One region of the Mesorhizobium sp. M0833 genome, then DNA from elsewhere that is predicted to be linked to it. Evidence: predicted binding sites of a transcription regulator. Region 1 holds the regulator's gene; each other region holds the start of a gene.

Region 1 (8,060 bases):
CGACGATCTCGGCGACCATCGCCAATGAATTTACCGAGGCCGACGGCGACCTCTACACCTCCTCGCTGGTCGCGCTCGGCCTGATCCTGTTCGTCATCACCTTCCTGATCCTTGCCGCCGCCCGCTATATGCTGATGCGGATCGACGCCCGTACGGGAGCCTGACCAATGTCGACATCCTCATCGCTCCACAGCCGCCGCAAAGCCAGGAATTCGGTGATGATGGCGCTTTGCGTCGTCGCCGCCGGCATCGGACTTGCCTGGCTGGCGCTCATTCTCGGTGCGTTGGTCTATAAGGGCACAGCCGGGCTTTCGTTCGCGGTCTTCATCGAGATGACGCCACCACCGGGCGAAGCCGGCGGCCTGCTCAATGCCATCGCGGGCAGCCTGCTGATGACGATCATCGCCGTTGTCGTCGGCACGCCGATCGGCGTGCTGGCGGGAACCTACATGGCCGAGTATGGACGCTTTTCGCGCATCACCACCGTCGTCCGCTTCATCAACGACATCCTGTTGTCGGCGCCGTCGATCATCATCGGCTTGTTCGTCTATGAATTGATGGTGCGGCCAATGGGACATTTCTCGGCCATTGCCGGCGCCGTGGCGCTTGCCATCCTGGTCATTCCGGTGGTCGTGCGCACCACTGAAGACATGCTCAACCTGGTGCCGAACGCGTTGCGTGAAGCCGGTGCCGCGATCGGCGCGCCACGCTGGGTGGTGATCCGTTCGGTCGCCTACCGCGCCGCATTGTCCGGCATCGTCACCGGCATATTGCTGGCGATAGCACGCATTTCTGGCGAGACGGCGCCGCTGCTCTTCACCGCGCTCAACAACCAGTTCTGGAGCAGTAATATCAACGCGCCGATGGCCAGCCTGCCGGTGACCATCTTCCAGTTCGCTCTCAGCCCTTACGAGGAATGGCAGCAACTGGCGTGGACCGGCGCACTCATAATCACCCTGACGGTTCTGGGCTTGAGCATCCTCGCCCGCAGCCTTACCGGACGCAGAGAGGACAGATGACACAGATGTTGTCCCCGGACATGACGATGACCGAAACGGTCACCGAGAAGACGAAGATCGAGGTCAAGAACCTCAACTTCTACTACGGCCAGAGCAAGGCGCTGAAAGACATCAGCCTGTCGCTGCCCGAGCGCAGCGTCACGGCCTTCATCGGCCCTTCGGGTTGCGGGAAATCGACGCTGCTGCGCGTCTTCAACCGCATCTACGAGCTCTACCCGAAACAGACCGCCGAGGGCCAGGTGCTGCTTGACGGCAAGAACATTCTCGACCGGTCGCAGGATCTCAACCTCCTCAGGACAAAGATCGGCATGGTGTTCCAGAAGCCGACGCCGTTCCCGATGTCGATCTACGAGAACATAGCCTTCGGCGTCAGGCTCTACGAGAATCTCGGCAAGTCCGAGATGGACGGCCGCGTCGAGCAAGCGTTGAAGCGGGCCGCGCTGTGGAGCGAGGTCAAGGACAAGCTAAACGCCAGCGGCTTGAGCCTGTCCGGCGGCCAGCAGCAGCGGCTCTGCATTGCCCGCACCGTGGCAGTGAAGCCGGAAGTCATTCTCCTCGACGAACCGGCTTCGGCCCTCGACCCGCTGTCGACGGCCAAGATCGAGGAACTGATCGACGAATTGCAAGCCGACTACACGATCGTCATCGTCACCCACAATATGCAGCAAGCGGCGCGCGTGTCGCGCCAGACCGCCTTCATGTATCTGGGTGAACTGGTCGAGTTCGACCGGACCGAGAAGATATTCACGTCGCCCCGCGAGAAGCGCACGCAGGACTACATCACCGGCCGCTTCGGCTGAGCCGTTCCGATCATGCATATGAGGACAGGACCATGGGCGAACACACAGTCGCTTCTTTCGACGAGGATCTCGAGCAGATCAGCAAGCTGATCCGCGACATGGCCGACCTCGCCGGTTCGATGGTCGGCGGGGCGACCAAGGCCCTGTTGAATTCCGACAACGTGCTGGCGCAACGCGTCGTCTCCGACGACGCCATCATGGATGCGCGTCAACGCGAACTGGACGATCGCGCCATCACCCTGATCGCCAAGCGCCAGCCAATGGCTCACGATCTGCGCCATGTCGTCGGAGCGATCCGCATGGCCGGCGACCTCGAACGCATCGGCGACCTTGCCAAGAATATCGCCAAGCGTGTGAGCGCGGTCGGCCTCAGCGTCACGCCGCGCGACCTATCGCATTCCATCGATGCGATGGCGCAGCTAGTGCTCATCCAGGTGCAGGGCGTCATCGAGGAGTATGCTGCAGGCGATGCGGCCGCCTTGGCCAAGCTGCGCGCCGCCGACGAGCGTATCGACGTCAAATACACGTCCGTGTTCCGCGAGCTGTTAACCTACATGATGGAAGATCCGCGCAACATCACTGCTTGCACGCATCTGCTGTTCTGCGCCAAGAATCTCGAGCGGATCGGCGACCATGTCACCAACATCGCCGAAAATGCGTATTATGTGCTGACCGGCGAACAATTGCCGGTCAATCGTCCGAAGCAGGACGAAACGACAATGTCGGCGCCGGTGACATGATGGGGGTGCCCAGCCGATGATCGCACCACGCATAATGGTGGTGGAGGACGAGGAGCCGTTGGGCGTGCTGCTCCGCTACAATCTCGAATCCGAAGGCTACCAGGTCGAGGTGGTGACACGCGGCGACGAAGCCGAGATCCGTTTGCAGGAGAATGTGCCCGACCTTCTGGTGCTCGACTGGATGATACCGGCGGTTTCCGGCATCGAGCTCTGCCGCCGGTTGCGCGTGCGCCCCGAAACCGAGCGGCTGCCGATCATCATGCTGACCGCGCGCGGCGAGGAGAGCGATCGGGTGCGCGGTCTTTCGACCGGCGCCGACGACTATCTCGTCAAACCGTTTTCGACGCCGGAATTCATGGCCAGGGTCAAGGCGCTGCTGCGGCGCGCCAAGCCGGAAGTGCTGTCCAGCGTGCTGAAGGTCGGCGACATCGTGCTCGATCGCGAATCGCACAGGGTCTATCGCAAGAAGAGCGAGATCCGACTCGGGCCGACCGAATTCCGGCTGCTCGAGTTCATGATGCGGCATCCGGGCCGCGTCTTCTCGCGTAGCCAGTTGCTCGATAATGTCTGGGGCGAGACGATCTATATCGACGAACGCACCGTCGACGTCCATGTCGGGCGGCTGCGCAAAGCCGTCAATAACGGCCGCATGCCGGATGTCATCCGCACCATCCGCGGTGCCGGCTATGCGATCAGGGAAGATTGACCCGCCTGGTCAGGCGACGTTCTTTCTGACGCCGGGCCTCATTTGCGCGCCCGGCGCGAAAATCTCCTGGTCGACGAAGCTTAACGCCCGCATCGCGCAGCCTTCGCGGATCAGCGGCAATTCGTTCGGCTCGGTATCGAAGGAGATCGAGCCCGAGTGCTGGCCGCCGGCGGTCTGGGCGATTGCCTTGCGCAAGGCCGGCTCGATCAGATCGAAGGCAGCGGCACTGGCGCCGACCATCGCGACCGGTGCCGGATCGATCAGCGCGAACAGCGAGCCGAGACCGAAACCCAGCGCTTCGCCGGCCTTGCGGTAGGCCTCGCGTTCCGGCCCATCCTTCTCGCGCGCGCGGGCGGCCAGCGCGCGCATGTCGGCGTCGCTGACGTCGGCGATAGGTTCGCTGTCTTCGCTCATCTGCCTGGCGTTGCGCCAGATGGCATAGTTGCCGGCATAGGCTTCGATGCAGCCGCGCCGCCCGCAACGGCAGAGCGCGCCGCCCGGACGATGGATCATGTGGCCAAATTCGCCGCCCGAGGAATGCGTCCCGGTGAACAGTTCGCCCTTCAGCACAAGCCCCATACCGATGCCATGCGAAAGCAGGATGGCGATGAAGTCGTCGCGATAGCGATCCGGATTGCGCCAGCGCAAAGCCACCGCCATCATATTGCAGTCGTTCTCCACCGTGGCCGGGATGCCGAATTCGTCCTCCAGCATGTCGGCAAAGGCGATGTCCGTCTGCGGCGTGATCGGCGACCACAGCATGGCGCGTGCAGGGGAGTCGGTAATGCCCTGAATCGCCAGGGCGATGCGGGCGACACTGCGGACGTCAAGGTCTGGGTCCTCAAGCCGGCGCCGGACGATGGCCATGCATTCGCGGGTCAGCTCGTCGCGCGGCATGGTCAGCGTGTCCAGCCGGCGCTGTTCCTCGGCGACCACCTGTCCCGCATAGTCGATAATGGCGGCCGACAGGAAATTCAGTGACAACACCACGGTCAGCACCGCCGCCGCTTCCGGGTTGAGGGCGAGGCCGACCTGCGGACGACCGCGTTTCAACGAAACGGGCTCACTTGCCTTGCTCTCGGCGAGGATGCCTTCCCGTATCAGGTCGGAGGAGATCGCCGATATGGTCGAATGACTGAGGCCGGTGGTGGCTGCGATCTCCGTACGCGATGGCTGGCCAGCCCGGCGCACCGCCGAGATCACCATCGCCCGGTTGCGCCGGCGCAAATCGTCGTGGCGGATTCCGACGGACATCGTTTTGCTTTCCTCCCGGTTGCCGCGGCCGCTCATGAACCGGAAGCCGTCGGTAATGTCCGACAAATAGTGTCAGATGCGGCAAATAGTGTCAGATGCAGGTGGCGCTGTCATCGTTTATTCCGACGCTCGAAAAAACTCGCAGAGTCATCAAAATCCATCACAATCGATGTTGACAGCAGCCGGAGATCGGGCCAGTATTTTTTCGAGGCTCGAAAAAATTAGAGCTTCTAAGCTGGTCTTTGAGCCAATTGGTCACGCCGTACGCGGCGCAGGGAGGATATGATGAAGAAATTCACGACCGCCATTCTGGCGGGTGTCGCCATCACGCTGGCGCTGGGGTCGGTGGCGCAGGCGAAAGACAAGGTCATCGGCGTTTCCTGGTCGAACTTCCAGGAAGAGCGCTGGAAGACCGACGAGGCCGCAATGAAGGCGGCCATCGAGGCCGCCGGCGACAAGTATATTTCTGCCGACGCACAGTCCAACCCCGGCAAGCAGCTCACCGACGTCGAGAGCCTGATCTCGCAGGGTGCCAATGCGCTGATCATCCTCGCACAGGATGCCTCGGCCATCGGGCCGGCCGTGCAGAAGGCACTGGACGAAGGCATCCCGGTCGTCGGCTATGACCGGCTGATCGAGAACAAGGACGTGTTCTATCTGACCTTCGACAACAAGGAAGTCGGCCGCATGCAGGCCCGCGAAGTCTTCAAGGTGAAGCCGGAAGGCAATTACGTCTTCATCAAGGGTTCGGGTTCCGATCCGAATGCCGATTTCCTGTTTGCCGGTTCGATGGAGGTGCTGAAGGAGGCCATCGACAGCGGCAAGATCAAGAATGTCGGCGAGGCCTATACGGACGGCTGGCTGCCGGCCAACGCTCAGAAGAACATGGAACAGTTCCTGACCGCCAACGACAACAAGGTCGATGCCGTGGTCGCGGCCAATGACGGCACCGCCGGTGGCGTCGTCGCCGCGCTGACGGCGCAAGGGCTGGCCGGATCGGTTCCGGTCTCGGGCCAGGACGGCGACCACGCCGCACTGAACCGCATCGCGCTTGGCACACAGACCGTGTCGGTGTGGAAGGACGCGCGCGAGCTCGGTAAGAACGCCGCCGAGATCGCCTCGCAGCTTGCCGACGGCAAGCAGATGACCGACATTGCCGGCGTGAAGGATTTCACCACGCCCGGCGGCAACACGGTCAAGTCGCTGTTCCTGACTCCGGTCGCCATCACCAAGGATAACCTCAACGTCGTCATCGACGCCGGCTGGATCAAGAAAGAAGAGGTCTGCGCCGGTGTGGCGGCTGGCACTGTTGCGGTCTGCAACTGAGCCGACGTTTCCGAGAAGCCCGAACGCCGCGGCCGCTCGCCGCGGCGTTTTTTCAAAAAGAATTGTTTTTCCGCTTCCGGCGGATAACTTCTAGGCTGCTTCCGGCATCCGCGGCAGACGGCAACCCGGCGGGAGAAACATGATGACCGACACGACTTCCAACACGCCGGTCGACAGCACGGCAGACCGGGCGCGGGAATCCGAGCTCGGCATCGTTGCCCGGTTTCTCAAGGCAACCGAGATCGACACCCGTATGCCCGGCATGATCGGCGCGCTGTTGGTCATCTGGATCGGGCTGCATGTCGTTTCCAGCGTACGGCTCGGCGTCAATCCGTTCGACTTCGACAGCCGGACCTTCCTGACGCCACGCAATCTCTGGAACCTCTCGGTGCAGACTTCCGCCGTGGCCATAATGGCCGCCGGAATGGTGCTGGTTATCGTCATGCGCAATATCGACCTGTCGGTCGGTTCCGCCGAAGGCCTGATTGGCGTGGTCATGGGCTTTGCGCAGGTGCATTTCTTGGTGCGAATGATCGGTCTGCAACTCGGCAACCCCTGGATCTGGATCCTGGCGCTGGCCATTGGCCTGGCGCTCGGCCTTCTTATCGGAGCGTTCCAGGGATACATCATCGCTTATCTCGAGGTGCCGGCCTTCATCGTGACGCTGGGCGGCCTTCTGGTCTGGCGGGGTGCCGCATGGTGGGTCGCCAGCGGTCAGACGATTGCGCCGCTTGATGCCACGTTCCAGCTGATGGGCGGTGGGCCGGCGGGTTCGATCGGCGCGCGATGGAGCTGGATCGTCGGAATTATCGCGTGCCTGGCGGTTGTGTTCATGCTGCTCAACGGGCGGGTGCAGCGCAAGCGGTTCCGCTTTCCGTTGCGCCCGATCTGGGCCGAGACGTTCCTCGGTGTCCTCACCTGCGCTGTCATCATGGGCGCCATATGGCTCGCCAATTCCTATCCTTGGCCAGTCGGCATCGTGAACAGATACGCGGCGGCCAACAATATAACGGTTCCCGAAGGCGGGCTGTTCATCGCCCATGGCATCGCCATACCCGTGCTGATGGCTGTGGCCGTCGGGCTGATCATGACCTTCATCACCAAGCGTACCCGTTTCGGCCGCTATGTCTTCGCCATCGGCGGCAATCCGGAAGCCGCCAACCTTGCCGGTATCAACACGCGTTGGGTGACCATGAAGGTGTTCATGATCATGGGCGTGCTGGCGACGATCGCCGCGGCGATCTCGTCAGCCAGGCAGAACTCGTCGACCAATGCGCTGGGCACGCTAGACGAACTGCTGGTCATCGCCGCCGCGGTCATCGGCGGCACGTCACTTGCAGGCGGCTCCGGCACGGTGCTCGGCGCCATGCTCGGCGCACTTTTGATGCAGTCACTGCAGTCCGGCATGGTGCTGCTCGGCATCGATTCACCGCTTCAGAGCATCGTCGTCGGCGCCGTGCTGGTGCTCGCGGTCTGGCTCGATACCGTCTATCGCAAACGCATTTAGGGAGGAGGAACGATCATGGCCGACAAGACCGCTCCCACGGGCACGCCGCTGATCGACATGCGCAGCATCTCGATCGCCTTCGGCGGCATTCGCGCCGTCGACGATGCCTCGGTCGATCTTTTCCCGGGCGAGGTGATGGCTTTGCTCGGCCACAACGGTGCCGGCAAATCGACGTTGATAAAAATCCTGTCCGGCGCCTACAAGCGCGATGCGGGCCAGATTTTCGTCAATGGCGAGGAGGCTTCGATCTCCAACCCCCGCGACGCCAAGAAGTACGGCATCGAGACGATCTATCAGACGCTGGCGCTGGCCGACAATGTCGATGCGGCCGCCAACCTGTTTCTCGGCCGCGAGCTGATGACCGGCTGGGGTACGCTCGACGACGTCGCCATGGAGGCCGAGGCGCGCAAGGTGATGGGCAGGCTCAATCCGCGTTTCCAACGTTTCAAGGAGCCGGTGGTAAAGCTTTCGGGCGGCCAGCGGCAGTCGGTGGCGATCGCCCGCGCCATCCTGTTCAATGCTCGCATCCTGATCATGGACGAGCCGACGGCGGCACTCGGGCCGCAGGAGACGGCGCAGGTCGGCGAACTGGTCAAGCAGCTCAAGGCCGACGGCATCGGCATCTTCCTGATCAGCCATGATATTCACGACGTGTTCGAGCTTGCCGACCGTGTCTGCGTCATGAAGAACGGTCGGGTTGTCGGCACG
Region 2 (8,060 bases), on a different contig from region 1:
ATCTGCGACAGCCGCGAGCCGGTCCGCACGATGATCGGGAAAGTGCGCGGGCTGACCTCCAGATAGAGCGGGCCTTCATAGCCAGCGGCGATCTTGTCGAACTCGTGGCCACGGTCGGTCATTACGCGGGTGAAGATATCGAGCCGTCCGGTCGAGCTTTTCGGGTTGGCGGAGGCGGAAATATGGGCGGGCAGCGCCAGGCTTTCGAGCAGCGGCACGATGTAGACGCAGCCGGTTTCCAGCACCGCACCTTCGGCGAGGTTGATCTCGTGCAGCTTCAGCCGGTCGAGCTTGTCGACAACCCTGTGGTCCGGGCCGGGCAAGAAGGAAGCACGCACTCGCCAGGCCTTGTCGCCGAGCCTGAGGTCAAGGCTGGCCGGCTGGATCTGATCGGCATCGAGCATGCGCGGCGATTTCAGCGCGCCCGTCTGGAACAGCGCGGAAATATCCTGATCGGGAAGAATGCCTGTCTGCCGCAAGGGTCTGGCTCCGTTCGAACGCCGGGCGAGGTCTTGTTCTGTCGCAGGTCCGACCGTGGACGCCTTTGGCACCTGCTTGGTACAACCCTCTTAATCATGCCGGCAATTGACGCAAGCGTGGCGCGGGTCTAAAGCTCGTTATCCCGTGGTGATTTGGCCGGTCGGCTTGCAGCCACGTTAAACAAGTCGCTAAAGGACCGTCGGGCCGCAAGGCCATATGGACCGGTTGCGACTTTCGCGGCCGGTTTTTTGTTGTTTGGACCAATTTTGGTGTTTGGATGGAATGATGACCAAGAAGCGCGACTGGAAGCCTCAGACCGCACTCGTGCATGCCGGGACGCTGCGTTCCGGCTTCGGCGAGACCTCCGAGGCGATGTATCTCACCCAAGGCTATGTCTACGAGACGGCGCAAGCGGCGGAGGCCCGCTTCAAGGGCGAGGAGCCGGGCTTCATCTATTCGCGCTATGCCAATCCGACGGTCGACATGTTTGAGAAACGCATGTGCGCGCTGGAAGGAGCCGAGGACGCGCGCGCCACGGCATCCGGCATGGCGGCGGTGACGGCAGCACTGCTGTGTAGCGCCAAGGCGGGCGACCATATCGTGGCGGCGCGCGCGCTGTTCGGCTCCTGCCGCTGGGTGATCGAGACGCTGGCGCCGAAATACGGCATCGAGGCAACGCTGGTCGACGGCACCGACATCGCCAATTGGGAAAAGGCGGTCAAGCCAAACACCAAACTGTTTTTCCTGGAAAGCCCTACCAATCCAACGCTGGAGGTAGTCGACATTGCCGCCGTCGCGGCACTTGCCAATTCGATCGGCGCCAGGCTGATCGTCGACAATGTCTTCGCTACGCCCTTGCAGCAGAAACCGCTGCAACTCGGCGCCCACATCGTCGTCTATTCGGCCACGAAGCATATTGACGGCCAGGGGCGCTGTCTTGGCGGCATCGTTCTGTCGGACAAGAAATGGATCGACGAGAACCTGCATGACTATTTCCGCCACACCGGCCCAAGCCTCTCGCCCTTCAATGCCTGGACGCTGCTGAAAGGCCTGGAGACGCTGCCGCTACGCGTACGCCAGCAGACGGAAAGTGCCGGCCGCATCGCGGATTTCCTGGCCGAGCGCCCGCAAATCGCCCGCGTCATCTATCCCGGCCGCGCCGACCACCCGCAAGCGGCCGTGGTCAAGAAGCAGATGTCGGGCGGCTCGACGCTGATTTGCTTCGATGTGAAGGGCGGCAAGCAGGCGGCCTTTGCCTTCCAGAACACACTCGACGTCGTGCTGATTTCCAACAATCTCGGCGACGCCAAGAGCCTGATCACCCATCCGGCGACGACCACACACAAGAACTTGACTGATGAAGCCCGCGCCGAGCTCGGCATCGGACCGGGAACGCTCAGGCTGTCAGTCGGCCTTGAGGACGCCGACGACCTGCTCGAAGACATCGAGCAGGCACTGAGAGTTGCCGGATAAGGGCTGGCCGAACAGAGGCGAGCGGGGACGTGCCGATCAGGCGCCGGACGGGGTCTCTTCCAGCTCCGCGACGGTCTTTGTCTGGATAGTCATCACGTTGCCGCGCCAGTCGACGGCGCCGCTCAGCCATCCGCGCGCCCAAATGGCGGGAAGCATCAGGTCTCGTGCCATCATCGCCGGGATCGTGCGCGGCGACAGGTGCCATCTCTTGGCCGAGGCCAAGGCGCATTCCGGCAGGTAGGCCGCGACCAGCACGGCGATGGCGGTGGCCGGCAGGCTGACGCCGGCGTCAGCCGCCGCGATCAGCGCCAGCACCAGCGGCGGTGCCGCGCCGATCAGGATTTCGGGAGCAAAGAACAGTGCAAAGGTGACGCGGCGCAGCCGCGCCCAGCGCGCCTGCCGCGACCAGATCTCGCCAAGCGTGCGCCGGCCGAGCGGCTGTTCGAAGGGAGAGGCGACAAGATTGACCCGCAGTCCGAGCCCGTTGACCAGCTTGGTCGCGGCGGCGTCCTCGGCGATCTCGGCAGCAAGCGCGCGGATGCCGCCATTGGCATCGAGCATCGGCTTATTCCACAACATGCTCTTGCCCTGGGCGAAGCCGAGGCCGAGCGCCTCTCCAGCGTACTGCCAGCGTGCCTGCAGCGTGTTGAGAAAGGCGCATTCGACCTCCCCCCAGAAGCCGTCCGGCCGCGAGCCGATTGGCGTCGAGCAGACGAGGCCGGTGTCATGCCGCCACGCCGCCATCAGGTGCTGGACGTAGTCGCTCGGCATAAGCACATTGGAATCGGCAAGGATGACCCAGCGATAACGCGCCGCCTCCCAACCCTTCACGCAATTGTTGAGTTTTGGATTGCCGCTGATGCGGTCGTCACCGACCAGAAGGCGCGCGCGAATAGCTGGAAAGCGCGCCATTGCGGCAGTGATCGGCTTGACCACCGGGTCGTCGGCATGGGCGACACAGAAGATGAGTTCATAGCGCGGCCAGTCGAGTGAGAAGGCGCGCTCCAGCGTCTCTTCGGCAAACGGCTCGACGCCGCGCGCCGGGATGACGATCGATACCGGCGGCGCGTTGGCCGCCGGCGGTGCAATACTGGCTGGTCGCTTCAGCTTCTGCGAAGCTAACAGGATGCTGGCGAGATTTGAAAGAAGGAGGGCTATGGAAAGGAGGGCGGCTGCGAATGTCGGTTCCATCGAGATCTGGTCACTCCAGAAATGCCGGCCGCATGACAGCCGTTTTCAACAATTCGACAGAACGCTGAGTCGTCCGGCACAAGCCTGCACACCATCATTGTCACTCAAATGACATTGTTTTTCGGCACCTGCGCTTGAGATCGGGCAAGAAGATGCTGCGCATCGTTGACCAAACTGCGCTGAGCATCGAAAGTTCCATCTACATTGCTTTGGAGCAGTTTATGTACAGCGCCGTCACCCGCAACATCGAAGTGCAGGTCAGGCCGTTCTATCTGGAGGATCACTCCGATCCGCCGCAAAACCGCTATGTCTGGGGCTACCAGGTGACCATCGACAATCAGTCGGATGAGTTCGTGCAGCTTCTATCACGCTACTGGCACATTACCGACGGTACCGGCAAAGTCGAGGAAGTGCGCGGCCCCGGGGTCGTCGGCGAGCAACCCGGACTCAACCCCGGCGACAGCTATCAGTATACGTCCGGATGCCCGCTCTCGACCCCGTCCGGCATCATGGTCGGGCACTACACAATGCGCAACAAGCGGGGCGAGACGTTCGACGTCGCCATCCCCGCCTTCTCGCTCGATTTGCCGGGCACGCGGCGCACCGTCAATTGACCGCCGTCATCCAGCCGCTGCAAACTCCGCCGGGTCGAAGTCATATTGCTTCGAGCAGAATTCGCAGGCGACGTGAATGCTGCCATCCTCGCTGCTGTCCCTGATCTCCTCGGCGGAAAAGCCTTCGAGAATGCCGCGGATCTTCTCCCTCGAGCATGAGCACTGGTCGGCGACCGGCACGCTGCCGAACACGCGGACGCCATGCTCGTGGAAAAGCCGGTAAAGCAGCCGTTCGGCGCCGATCGTCGGATCGATCAGCTCGGTCGGTTCAATGGTGCCAAGCAGCGCCAGCAGCTCCTGCCAGGAATTGTCGGTCGGGTCGTGGATTTCCTCACGCGGATCGCCGTCGCCCCCGGGAAGGTCGGGTACGCGCATACGCTCCGCCGACTGCGGCAGGAATTGTGCCAGCAGGCCACCGGCCCGCCATTGCTCGCGGGCACCGCCGACGCCGGGCGTCAGAAGCTTGGCAACCGAAAGGCGGAGGTCGGTCGGAATCTGCTCCGACTGGCGGAAATAGGTGCGTGCGGCATCTTCAAGTGTGACGCCGTCGAGCTGGACGATGCCCTGGTAGCGCTGCGTGTGAGCGCCCTGGTCGATGGTCAGCGCCAGGACACCGCTGCCGATCAGCGTCTGCGGTGACGTCTCGCCGGCCGAAGTCAAAGCCTGCAGCCGGTCGGCATCGAAGCGGGCATACGCGCGCAGCGCGTGCGGCGTGGAGAAATCGGCGACCAGCATGTCGACCGGCCCATCGGTGCGGGTCTGCAGAATGAACTTGCCCTCGAATTTCAGCGAAGTTCCGAGCAGTACCGTCAGCACACAGGCTTCGGCCAGGAGCCGGGCGACCGGCTCGGGATAGTCGTGGCGGCTGAGAATGGCGTCGAGCATCGGCCCGAGCTGGACGGTGCGGCCGCGCACGTCGAGCGGGCCGACCTCGAACGGCACGACATGATCGTCGCCGGCGTAGCCGAATTCGCCGAGCTTGGGTTTATGTTCAGCCAATTGATGAGTTTCCAACATGACAAAGCTCCGGGGCGCGGCGATGCCGCCCTCCGGGGCGCATGCGACGAGACGCGCTCGATTTGCGTGATGCGCCTGAGATAGGCACCACCCATTCCCGGATCAAGGCGGCCCGGATCAAGGCGGCGCAGATCAGGCCGGCCCGGATCATCGCGGCCCGTATCAAGCGCCCAGGCACCAGGCCAGGACCGCCTTCTGGGCATGGAGCCGGTTCTCGGCCTCATCGAACACCACAGAATGCGGTCCGTCGATGACCTCGTCGGTAACCTCCTCACCGCGATGCGCCGGCAGACAGTGCATGAACAGCGCGTCCGGCTTGGCTTTCGCCATCAGTGCCGCATTGACCTGATAGGGCAGGAAGACATTGTGGCCGCGGGCACGGTGCTCCTGGCCCATCGACACCCAGCAGTCGGTGACGATGCAGTCGGCCTCGTGAACGGCCTCCTCGGGCGAGCGGGTGAATTTCAGCTTGCCGCCATTGGCTTTCGACCAGTCGACATGCTTCTGAGCCGGTTCGCTGCCCTCGGGCACGGCGACGTTCAGCTTGAAATGGAACCGCGCAGATGCCTCCAGGAGCGAATGCAGCACGTTGTTGCCGTCGCCGGTCCAGGCGATCGTCTTGCCGGCCACCGGACCGCGGTGCTCTTCGAAGGTCATGATGTCGGCCATCAGCTGGCAGGGATGGGTCTCGTCGGTCAGCCCGTTGATGACGGGGACCGTAGCGTTTTCCGTCAGTTCCAACAGCCGGTCATGCGAGGTGGTGCGGATCATGATGGCATCGACATAGCGCGACAGCACCTTGGCCGTGTCGGCAATGGTCTCCGAGCGGCCAAGCTGCATCTCGGTGCCGGTCAGCATGATCGTCTCGCCACCCAACTGCCGCATGCCGACGTCGAACGATACGCGCGTGCGCGTCGACGGCTTGTCGAAGATCATCGCCAGCACCTTGCCCTCGAGCGGCTTGCTGCGTTCTCCGGCCTTGAGCCTTGCCTTTCGCACAGCTGCGTCGTCGAGCATGAAGCGCAGATCGCCTTCGGAAACGGCAGAAAGATCAGTAAAATGGCGAAGGGACATCAGGAATTCCAGGATTACTTCGCAGCGGCAGCGACGATGGCATCCGCCAGGCTCTTGGCGCCGGCACGAATGCGCTCGAGCGCCTCGTGGATCTCGGCGTCGGTCACGGTGAGAGGCGGCAGCAGGCGGATAACGTTGTCGCCGGCCGGAACCGTCAAGAGATGCTGGTCACGCAGTGCCACCGTGACCTTGGTGTTGGGCATCGCGCATTTAAGCCCAAGCATCAGGCCGGTGCCCCTGATGCTTTCGATAACATCCGGAAATTCGTCGGCGACACCGGCAAGCCCCTGCTTCAACAGCAGCGCCTTGCGCCGGACGTCCTCGAGAAAGCCGTCTTCCAGCACCACGTCGAGCACGGCGTTGCCGACCGCCATCGCCAGCGGATTGCCGCCGAAGGTGGTGCCGTGCACGCCGGCGGTCATGGCGACCGCCGCCTCGTCGGTGGCGAGGCAGGCACCCATCGGGAAGCCGCCGCCGATGCCCTTGGCCACCGCCATCAGGTCGGGGGTGACGCCCGCCCATTCATGCGCGAACAGCTTTCCGGTGCGGCCGACGCCGCATTGGACCTCGTCGAAAATCAGAAGCAGTCCGTGCTGATCGCAGAGCTGCCTGAGCCGCTTCAGCGATTGCGTCGGCACTTGCCTGATGCCGCCCTCGCCTTGCACCGGCTCGATCAGGATCGCCGCGGTTTCAGGCGTGATCGCCTTTTCGGCCGCATCCACATCGTCGAAGCCGACCTGGTCGAAGCCGTCGACCTTGGGGCCGAAACCTTCCAGGTATTTGTACTGGCCCCCGGCGGCGATGGTCGCCAGGGTACGGCCGTGGAAGGCGCCTTCGAAGGTGATTGTGCGGTATCGCTCGGGATGGCCTTTGACGAAGTGGTAGCGCCGCGCCGTCTTGATGGCGCATTCGAGCGCCTCTGCGCCGGAATTGGTGAAGAACACCTTGTCGGCGAAGCTGGCGTCGGCCAGCCGCTCGCCGAGCCGGCTCTGTCCCGGAATCTCGTACAGATTGGAGACGTGCCAGAGCTTGGCGGCCTGCTCGGTGAGGGCCGCGACCAAATGCGGATGGCTGTAGCCCAATGAATTGACGGCGATCCCGCCGGCGAAATCGAGATATCGCTCGCCCTTATCGGTGACCAGCCAGGTGCCTTCACCGTGGTCGAAAGCCAGGGGTGCGCGAACAAAGGTCTCGAAAAGCGCCGAACCGCTCATTATATGCGTCTCCGGAACCGGAAAATCAAAAAGCCGCCAAAGCGGCGGCCCTTGTGGCTTATCGTGTTTTTCGGCCGTGAAGTCAACGAAAAGGTCGCGCAAGGACGTGCGGCAAGCCCTCCAGCATAACGCCGGCTCATAAGCGACCGGGCAAGTTGGGGAAAACCGAAAAAACCGATTCGTGTTGGCCTTGGGACTCTTGTCACCGAGTCAGCGCATAAGGTAATTGTAGTAGAGAAATAACTAGATTTCGTGCGGCGGACCTAATCACCCGATATATGTGGTGTCTGCCCGGCAGAAGCCGGGTCGGGAATGGATTCCGATTGCCGCACGTTTCAGCAGGAGCGCGGTCTCATGAACTGGACTGACGAGCGAGTCGAACTTCTCAGAAAATTGTGGTCGGAGGGCCTCAGCGCCAGCCAGATCGCCGCACAGCTTGGCGGGGTCAGCCGCAATGCTGTCATCGGCAAAGTGCACCGGCTGAAACTGTCCGGTCGCGGACGTACGACCGCCTCACCGGCACGCCAGAAGAAGACGGTACAGGGATCGACGATCCAGAAATCGGTGTCCCGGGCAGCAAGCGCCACGCGCCATGCCACCACGTCGATGTCGATCGGTGCGACCGCGCTCAAGGCGCAGTTCGATGCCGAACCGGTAGCGCGCCACTATATCCGCCCGGTCGAGAACGTCGTCGTGCCGATCTCGCGGCATCTGCAACTCGTCGAGCTGAACGAGCGCACCTGCAAATGGCCGAATGGCGATCCGCTTTCGGAAGATTTCCATTTCTGCGGCAACGACGCCGCCGAAACCGGCCCCTACTGCAAGTACCACGCCCGCGTGGCGTTTCAGCCAGCATCGGAGCGGCGGCGGCATAGATAGGCGATAGGCAGTGGGGAGTAGGCAGTAGGGGAAGATAGCGCTTCACAAGGGGTCGTTTCGCCAACAACCCACTTCCGTATTGCCTATTCCCTACTGGCTACTGCCTATTCCCTTACCC
Region 3 (8,060 bases), on a different contig from region 1:
CGTCGTGGTCGTGGAAGATGCCGAGCAAAGCGACGCCCGCGGCCTTCTTGGCGGCGATCAGGGAAATCACCACGTCGCGGTTTCTGGCGTCGAGCGAAGCGGTCGGCTCGTCGAGCAGCAGGATCGGATGCTCGGTGATGAAGCCGCGCGCGATGTTGACGCGCTGCTGTTCGCCGCCGGAGAACGTCGCCGGCGGCAGCGCCCAGAGTTTTTCCGGCAGGTTCAGCTGCGCCAGCAAGGCACGTGCCTTGCCGCGCGCGACCTCACGCTCCTCGCCGCGCTCGACCAGCGGCTCGGCGACGACATCGAGCGCCGAGACACGCGGCACGGTGCGCAGGAACTGGCTGACATAGCCGATGGTAAGCCGGCGCACGGCAAGCACGGTGCGCGGGCTGGCAGTTGCGAGATCGATCAGCCCGCCCTCGTGCTGGACGATGATCTGGCCTTCGTCGGCGGCATAATTGCCGTAGAGCATTTTCAGGATCGAGCTCTTGCCGGCGCCGGACGGGCCGCCGAGCACCGAGCATTCGCCGGCCCTGATCGCGAACGAGACGCCGGTGACCACCGGCAGTTTGATGCCGTCGCGCAGATGCATGGTGAAGCTTTTGGCGACGTCGGAGACAACGAGCGGGGTTGCCATCAGAGGGTTCTCCAATCGTCATTCGTCTGCGGGCCAACACCCCCCTCTGGCCTGCCGGCCATCTCCCCCTCAGGGGGGGAGATTGGCTGTCGCATTCGGTTTCGCCATTCTCCTGTGTCGCAGAACGGGCGCGACATAAAAGCTGCTGATCTCCCCCCTTGAGGGGGAGATGGCCGGAAGGCCAGAGGGGGGTACGCCGGAGCAATCATCGTCACACCTGCAGAATCGAGGAGACAAGCAGCTGGGTATAAGGGGCGCGCGGATCGTCGAGGACGCGGTCGGTGAGGCCGCTTTCGACGACGCGGCCGTCCTTCATCACCATCATGCGTTGCGACAGCAGACGTGCCACCGCAAGGTCGTGGGTGACGACGATGGCCGCCAGGCCGAGGTCGGTGACCAGCCCGCGCAGCAGATCGAGCAGGCGCGCCTGCACCGAGACGTCGAGGCCGCCGGTCGGCTCGTCCATGAACACCAGCCGCGGCCCGGTGACGAGGTTGCGGGCGATCTGCAGGCGCTGGCGCATGCCGCCGGAAAAGGCGCGCGGCTCGTCGTCGATGCGGTCCTCGTCGATCTCGACGCGCGACAGCCAGTCGACCGCCGTGGCTCGGATTTTTCCGTAGTGGCGGTCGCCGACCGCCATCAGCCGCTCGCCGACATTGGCGCCGGCCGACACCGTCATGCGCAGCCCGTCGGCGGGGTTCTGGTGGACAAAGCCCCAGTCGGTGCGCATCAAAAAGCGGCGCTCGGCCTCGCTCATGCGGTAGAGCTCGCGGAATTGGCCATCGCGCATGCGGTAGCTGGCGGTGCCGGAGCTGGGCAGTAGCCTTGTCGACAGGCAGTTGAGCAAAGTGGTCTTGCCGGAACCGGATTCGCCGACCACCGCCAGCACTTCACCCGGCCACAGATCGAAGGTGACGTTCTCGCAGCCGACGCGCGAGCCGTAGAATTTGGACAGCGCAGAGACGCGCAGCAGCGGTTCGTCGGTCATTGCGCCGGCTCCGTTTTTTCCAGGGCAAGAGGGGTTTCAGGCGCAAGGTGGCCGCGATGGCCTTGCTCGCGCCGCTTCTCGCAATGGTCGGTGTCTGAACAAACGAACATGTGGCCGCCATGGTCGTCGAGGATAACTTCGTCAAGATAGACGTTCTCGGCCGCGCACAGTGCGCAGGGCTGGTCGAAGGTCTGCACCTCGAACGGATGGTCCTCGAAGTCGAGGCTGACCACGTCGGTGAAGGGCGGCAGTGCATAAATGCGCTTTTCGCGGCCGGCGCCGAACAATTGCAAAGCCGGCGAACGGTGCATTTTCGGATTGTCGAATTTCGGCGTCGGCGACGGGTCCATCACATAGCGGCCCTCGACCTTGACCGGATAGGCATAGGTGGTGGCGATGCGGCCATGTTTGGCGATGTCCTCGTAAAGCTTCACATGGATGAGGCCGTATTCTTCCAGCGCGTGCATCTTGCGTGTTTCGGTTTCGCGCGGTTCGAGGAAGCGCAAAGGTTCGGGGATCGGCACCTGATAGACCAGCACCTGACCCGCGCTCAGCGGATGCTCGGGGATGCGGTGGCGAGTCTGGATGATGGTCGCCTTCGCCGTCTCAGTGGTGACAGCGACATTGGCGACCTTCTTGAAGAAGGCGCGGATCGAGACGGCATTGGTGGTGTCGTCGGCGCCCTGGTCGATGACCTTGAGTACATCATCCGGGCCGATGATCGAAGCGGTGACCTGCACACCGCCGGTGCCCCAGCCATAGGGCATCGGCATTTCGCGCGAGGCGAACGGCACCTGATAGCCAGGGATGGCGATGCCCTTGAGGATCGCCCGGCGGATCATCCGCTTGGTCTGCTCGTCGAGATAGGCGAAGTTGTAGGTGGCGATGTCGGTCGGTTGTGCGGTCATTCCGCGGCCTCTCTCTTCTCTTCGGCCTTGCCGGCGTTCTCGCGGGCGTCGTGCTCGGCGCGCATGCGGCGCACGAGATCGAGCTCGGCCTGGAAATCGACATAGTGCGGCAGCTTCAGATGCTCGACGAAGCCGGTCGCCTGGACATTGTCGGAATGCGAGATGACGAACTCCTCGTCCTGGGCGGCGGCGACGACATCCTCACCCAACTCTGAGGCACGCAGCGCGCGGTCGCACAGCGCCATGGCCATCGCCTTGCGCTCGCTCTGGCCGAAGACAAGGCCGTAGCCGCGGGTGAATTGCGGCGGCGCCTTGGCCGAGCCCTTGAACTGGTTGACCATCTGGCACTCGGTGACGCGGATCCTGCCGAGCGGCACCGCGAAAGGCAGTTCCGGCACGTCGAGCTCCAGCTCGACCTCACCGATACGGACCTCGCCGACGAAGGGATGGTTGCGCGCATAGCCGCGCTGGGTGGAATAGCCGAGCGCCAATAAAAACCCCTCATCACCGCGCGACAACGCCTGCAGGCGGATGTCGCGCGCCATCGGGAATTCGAGCGGCTCGCGGGTGATGTCGCCGGGGACATGATCTTCAGGCATGTCGCCGTCGGACTCGATCAGGCCCTCGCGGGCGAGGATCGCCGACACGCGCGGCATGGCTTCCGCCTCGCCGGCACGCTGCTCCGGCTCGGCGACTTCGCCGCCTGCAGCAAGCTCGGGATCGAGCAGCCGGTGGGTGTAGTCGAAAGTCGGGCCGAGCAACTGGCCGCCGGGCAGGTCCTTGTAGGTGGCCGACACCCGCCGCTCGACCAGCATCGTGCCGGTGTCGACCGCCTTGGTGTAGCCGAAGCGCGGCAGCGTGGTGCGATAGGCGCGAATGAGGAAGATCGCCTCGATCAAGTCGCCGCGCGCCTGGACGATGGCGAGTGCCGCCAATTCCCTGTCGTAGAGCGAACCTTCACTCATCACCCGGTCGACGCCGAGCGCCAGCTGCTCGACGATCTGGTTGAGGCGAAGTGCGGGCACCGAACGATCGCCGCGCCGGCGGTCGGCAAGCAGTTTGTGGGCGTTGCGAATGGCCGCTTCGCCACCCTTTACCGCGACATACATCCTATGCCTCCATCGTCTTGATGCGCGTCGTGCGGGGCAGGCAGGCAATTGCTTCGGATGTGGCGAGGATGATGTCGACGCCACGCGGAAAGCGCTGGTTGTTCTGCTTCCATTGCTCGACGAAATGGCGCGGCATTTGCGCCGGCGCGATCGTCGCCGTCTTCTCGATGCCCGGGCCTTCGAGCAGCAGCGGAGCGCCGGAGACAAGATCGCTGACCTCGAGGATCAGCGTCGTGGAGCGATCGGGATAATCCTGGGTGCCTTGCGAAAACCCGTCGAGCGCCATCATCTCGGCCGGCGTGGCGATCAGCGCGAAATGCGCGTCGGCCGGGGTGTTGGCCAGCGGCGCGCCGGTATGGAAGCCAAGCCAGGATTTCACCGTCGCTGAAGCCTGCAAGGCGGGGTCGAGCCAGAGCGGCGTGTCGTTATCGCACAGCGCCAGCGCAATGGCGCCCGCGGTGGCTGACAGCGGCGTCGGTGGACGGGTAAAGACCGGCAGGGGCTGCAGTGTGCCCGGCCGGGCCATCGCGTCCATCACTGCCCGGAAGACCGTCTGGGCGTCGAACACCGGATCGGCAAAGCCGCCTTCAATCGCTTGGGTCACGATGTCCATCAGTCTTCTCCGCGTACCATGGTGAAGAAATCGACCTTGGTCGCCGCCGTCTCGGCGCGGCGCTGGTCACGGGCCTTGGCCAGTGCCGCCCGCAAGGGCGCGACGAGCCTGGTCTCGACCTCATTGCGGTGAGCCGGGTCCTGCCACAGCGCATCGGCGATTGCCGCCAGCCTTGCCTTCTGCTTGTCGCGGCCGAGCGCATAGCAGTGGCCGACCTGTCCGGAGGCGAGCCGGACGGTGGCGCGGGTGACCGTCGCCTCGCCAACGTTGAACGGCGCGCCGCCGCCACCGATGCGGCCACGCACGGTCACTAGGCCGGTTTCGGGGCCGCGCAGGAGTTCCGCCTCAGAAGGCAGGCCGGCTTCGTTCCACAGACGGACGATATCGTCGCCGGTCGATTGCGCCAGCGTTGCCATAACGGCCTTGCGCTCAGCCTGATCGCGGGCTTCCTGTCCTCGCATGGTTAACATTCCCTTGCATCGAAATTTGTCTATTGATATAGACAATTATACAAATTATACCTATTATCTAATGCGTGTCTATGACGGGTGCATGACAAGGGCGAGAAGAGGGGGCGCAAAGGTTGGGGCAGAAAATGATCGGACAAGCCAACAGCATCGAGCGGCGCAGCGGTGTCGCGCTGTGGCGGCAGATCGCCGATCAGATACTGCATTCGATTTCCGTCGGCGATTTTCCCGAAAATGCGGCGTTGCCGCCGGAGGTGGCACTTGCCGAGCGCTATGGCGTCAACCGCCACACCGTCCGCAGCGCCATTGCAGCGCTGGTGCAGGAGGGTGTGCTCAGGGCAGAGCAGGGGCGGGGCACCTTCGTGCTGTCGCGCAGGCGGCTGTCATATCCGATCGGCGCCCGCACCCGCTTTTCGGAGGGATTGCAAGGACAGGCGTCCGACCGGCATATCACCTTGCTTGCGTCATCGGTCGAGCCTGCCAACCGTCGTGTGGCAGAGAGCTTAGGCCTTGCAAAGGGGGCCGACGTGATACGTCTGGAAACGCGCGGCGAAGCCGATGGAATGCCAGTGTCCCGCGCTGCCGGCTGGTTCGATGCCAGGCGCTTTGCCGGCATCGATGCTGCCATGGCGGAAACCGGTTCGATCACCGCATCGCTGGCACGTTTTGGCATTGACGACTATCTGCGGCAATCGACGGTGTTGTCGGCGCGCCATGCCGATGCGGCCGACCTTGCGGACCTCGACCTGCAGCCCGGCGCCATCGTGCTGGTGACGGTCGCCGTCAACGTCACGCCCGACGGTCAGCCGATCCAGTTTTCGGAGTCGCGCTTCCCGGCCGAGCGGATCGAGCTCAAACTGTCGGCGCTTTGAGGTGCGCCAGCATCATCCGACCTGGATAACGGCCTTGATCAGGCCGGACTTCTCATGCGCCCAGCGGGCAAGATCGTGCGGCGTTTCGCCAAGCGTCGTGCGGTGCGTGACGAGCTTTGCCAACGGCACCGCGCCGTTGCGGATCGAGGCGGCGACATGGTCGAAATCGGCACGCAGCGCGTTGCGGCTGCCGATCAGCATCATCTCGCGCTTGTGGAATTCGGGATCGGAAAAGGCGATGTCGTCCTTGACGACGCTGACCAGGACCAGCGCCCCGCCATGCGCGACATGGGCGAAGGCCGACTGCACCGACTGGGTGTTGCCGGTGGCATCGAAAACCATGTCAAAACCGTCGCCGTCGGTTGCTTGCCTCACCAGGTCCGCAGCAGCGCCCTGCGAGCCGTCGAGGGTCGCGAAGCCGAGTTCGCTTTCGGCGAAACCCAGCCTCTCCGCACTCATGTCGAGCAGCGTCACGTCGAGCCCGGCGATGCGGGCGAACAGCGCCGTGCCGAGCCCGATGGGGCCGGCGCCAATGACCAGCGTGCGCGCACCTGGATCAGCCAGCGAGCGCCGCACGGCATGCGCGCCGATCGCCAGGAATTCGACGGCAGCAGCATCGGCCAGCGACAAGCCGTTTGCCGGATAAAGATTTTGCGCCGGCACCAGGATTTGCTCGCACATGGCGCCGTCGCGGTGGACGCCGAGCACCTCGATCTTGACGCAGCAATTCGGCTTGCCTTGCAGGCAGGCGATGCATTTGCCGCAGGCGAGATAGGGATTGACGACCACCGGTTCGCCGATTGCCAGATCGACGCCCTCACCAACCTCGATCACGGTGCCGGAAACTTCGTGGCCCATAATGCGGGGATAGGCGAGGAACGGGTGCTTGCCTTCGAAGATGTGATAGTCGGTGCCGCAGATGCCGACATGGCTGACGGCGACCAGCGCCCAGCCGGCCGGGGGCGCGCCAGGCGCCGGACGATCTTCGAGGACAAGTTCGCCGGGCGAGCGGCAGACGACGGCTTTCATGCTTCAATCCAGTCGGTTCATGGCACCGCCGGCTCTGCTGTCGCGAGGCCGGCGGTTGTGGGGAGGCCGTCTATTTGCCGCGGCGGCGCAGCCCGTCGAAATAGACGATGACGATGATCAGCACACCGGTGATGATGCGCTGCCAGAAGGCGTTGACGTTGAGCAGATTGGCGCCGTTGTTGATGGTGGCAAGGATGAAGGCGCCGAGCAGCGGCCCGTGCACTGAGCCGACAGCGCCGAACAGCGAGGTGCCGCCGATAACCGAGGATGCGATCGCCTGCAATTCCCAGCCCTCGGCCTGTGTCGGATTGCCGATGCCGATGCGCGAGGCAAGCAGCACGCCAACGAAGGCCGCGCACAGCCCCGACAGCGTGTAGGCCATATAGATGGTGCGCTGGACGTTGACGCCTGACAGGCGCGACGCCTCGGCGTTGGAGCCGACCGAGAACAGATAGCGGCCCCAGCGGCTGTGGTGCAGGAAGATGTAGGCCGGGATGCCGACCAGGATCACCATCCAGAACAGATTGGGGACGCCGACGAAGGAACTGCGCGAGAACGTCTGGAAGGCATCGTTGTTGATCGAGATCGAGTTGCCGTTGGTCATCAACAGACCGATGCCGCGCAGCGAGGTCAGCGTCGCCAGGGTGATGATGAAGGGTGGGAGGCCCATCTTGACGATGCCGAAGCCGTGGAACATGCCGATGGCGACGCCGACCAGCAAGGTGATCAGGATGGCCAGGAAAACCGGTGTTCCGGCGTTGATCAGCATCGCGACGATGACTGTGGCGAAGCCGACCACGGCGCCGACGGAAAGGTCGATGCCGCCGGTGATGATGACGAAGGTCTGGCCGACCGCCAGGATGGCGATCATCGACCCTTGCCGCAACAGGTTCGAGATGTTGTTGGCCGAGGCGAAGCTCGGCGTCGCCACCGACAGGATGACCCACAAAAGAACCAGCAGCGCCAGCAGTGTCAGCCCGAACAGGGCGTTGTAGTTGCGTTTCGGCCTTTCGGCAGCGATCGCCTCGGTGCTCATATCCGTCCTCCCGGTCTTTCTTGTTTCTCGGCCAGCGCCTGGGTGAGGATCTCCTCGTGATCAGCGGTCCGAAACCCGTGCGTAGCCACCAGTTTGCCGCGCCGGAACACATGCAGCGTGTCGGCGAGTTCATAGACCTCGGGCAGGTAGGACGAGATCAGGATGATGCCGGCTCCTTTGGATAGCAGCGCACCGAACAGGCGGTAGATCTCGGCCTTGGTGCCGACATCGACGCCAACGGTAGGCTCGTCGAAGATGAACAGCTTGGCGCCGTGGGCGAGCCATTTGCCGATGACGATCTTCTGCTGGTTGCCGCCGGACAGGCTGGAGGCCAGGGCGCTGCGTGTCGGCGTCTTGATGCGCAGGTCGGCGATCTGGCGATCGGCTTGCGCCTTTTC

Evidence for each region. Region 1 encodes PhoB, which activates phosphate uptake and scavenging genes when phosphate is short. Its sites were predicted from a motif close to TGTCATNNANCTGTCAT; they were not measured.
Region 2: NKH98_RS00900 (ceramide glucosyltransferase) is a predicted target of PhoB. The motif match lies at 3,166-3,182, and genes of this name have one in related genera.
Region 3: phnF (phosphonate metabolism transcriptional regulator PhnF) is a predicted target of PhoB. The motif match lies at 4,800-4,816, and genes of this name have one in related genera.

Annotation. Positions count from the first base shown of each region.
Region 1 covers NZ_JAMYOQ010000002.1:28,086-36,145, reverse strand. Annotated here, with positions in the region: gene pstC (phosphate ABC transporter permease subunit PstC) at 1-164, shown strand, start outside; gene pstA (phosphate ABC transporter permease PstA) at 168-1,019, shown strand; gene pstB (phosphate ABC transporter ATP-binding protein PstB) at 1,016-1,819, shown strand; gene phoU (phosphate signaling complex protein PhoU) at 1,852-2,559, shown strand; gene phoB (phosphate regulon transcriptional regulator PhoB) at 2,576-3,265, shown strand; gene NKH98_RS02235 (ROK family protein) at 3,275-4,519, opposite strand; gene xylF (D-xylose ABC transporter substrate-binding protein) at 4,805-5,845, shown strand; gene NKH98_RS02225 (sugar ABC transporter permease) at 5,988-7,352, shown strand; gene NKH98_RS02220 (ATP-binding cassette domain-containing protein) at 7,368-8,060, shown strand, end outside.
Region 2 covers NZ_JAMYOQ010000001.1:190,554-198,613, reverse strand. Annotated here, with positions in the region: gene NKH98_RS00910 (2'-deoxycytidine 5'-triphosphate deaminase) at 1-479, opposite strand, end outside; SAM riboswitch at 615-692, shown strand; gene NKH98_RS00905 (O-succinylhomoserine sulfhydrylase) at 763-1,953, shown strand; gene NKH98_RS00900 (ceramide glucosyltransferase) at 1,990-3,144, opposite strand; gene apaG (Co2+/Mg2+ efflux facilitator ApaG/CorD) at 3,366-3,758, shown strand; gene NKH98_RS00890 (Hsp33 family molecular chaperone) at 3,765-4,775, opposite strand; gene argF (ornithine carbamoyltransferase) at 4,938-5,849, opposite strand; gene NKH98_RS00880 (aspartate aminotransferase family protein) at 5,864-7,063, opposite strand; gene NKH98_RS00875 (GcrA family cell cycle regulator) at 7,418-7,942, shown strand.
Region 3 covers NZ_JAMYOQ010000003.1:320,830-328,889, reverse strand. Annotated here, with positions in the region: gene phnL (phosphonate C-P lyase system protein PhnL) at 1-640, opposite strand, end outside; gene phnK (phosphonate C-P lyase system protein PhnK) at 852-1,628, opposite strand; gene NKH98_RS05665 (alpha-D-ribose 1-methylphosphonate 5-phosphate C-P-lyase PhnJ) at 1,625-2,536, opposite strand; gene NKH98_RS05660 (carbon-phosphorus lyase complex subunit) at 2,533-3,645, opposite strand; gene phnH (phosphonate C-P lyase system protein PhnH) at 3,647-4,258, opposite strand; gene phnG (phosphonate C-P lyase system protein PhnG) at 4,258-4,719, opposite strand; gene phnF (phosphonate metabolism transcriptional regulator PhnF) at 4,854-5,597, shown strand; gene NKH98_RS05640 (zinc-binding alcohol dehydrogenase family protein) at 5,610-6,626, opposite strand; gene NKH98_RS05635 (ABC transporter permease) at 6,697-7,662, opposite strand; gene NKH98_RS05630 (sugar ABC transporter ATP-binding protein) at 7,659-8,060, opposite strand, start outside.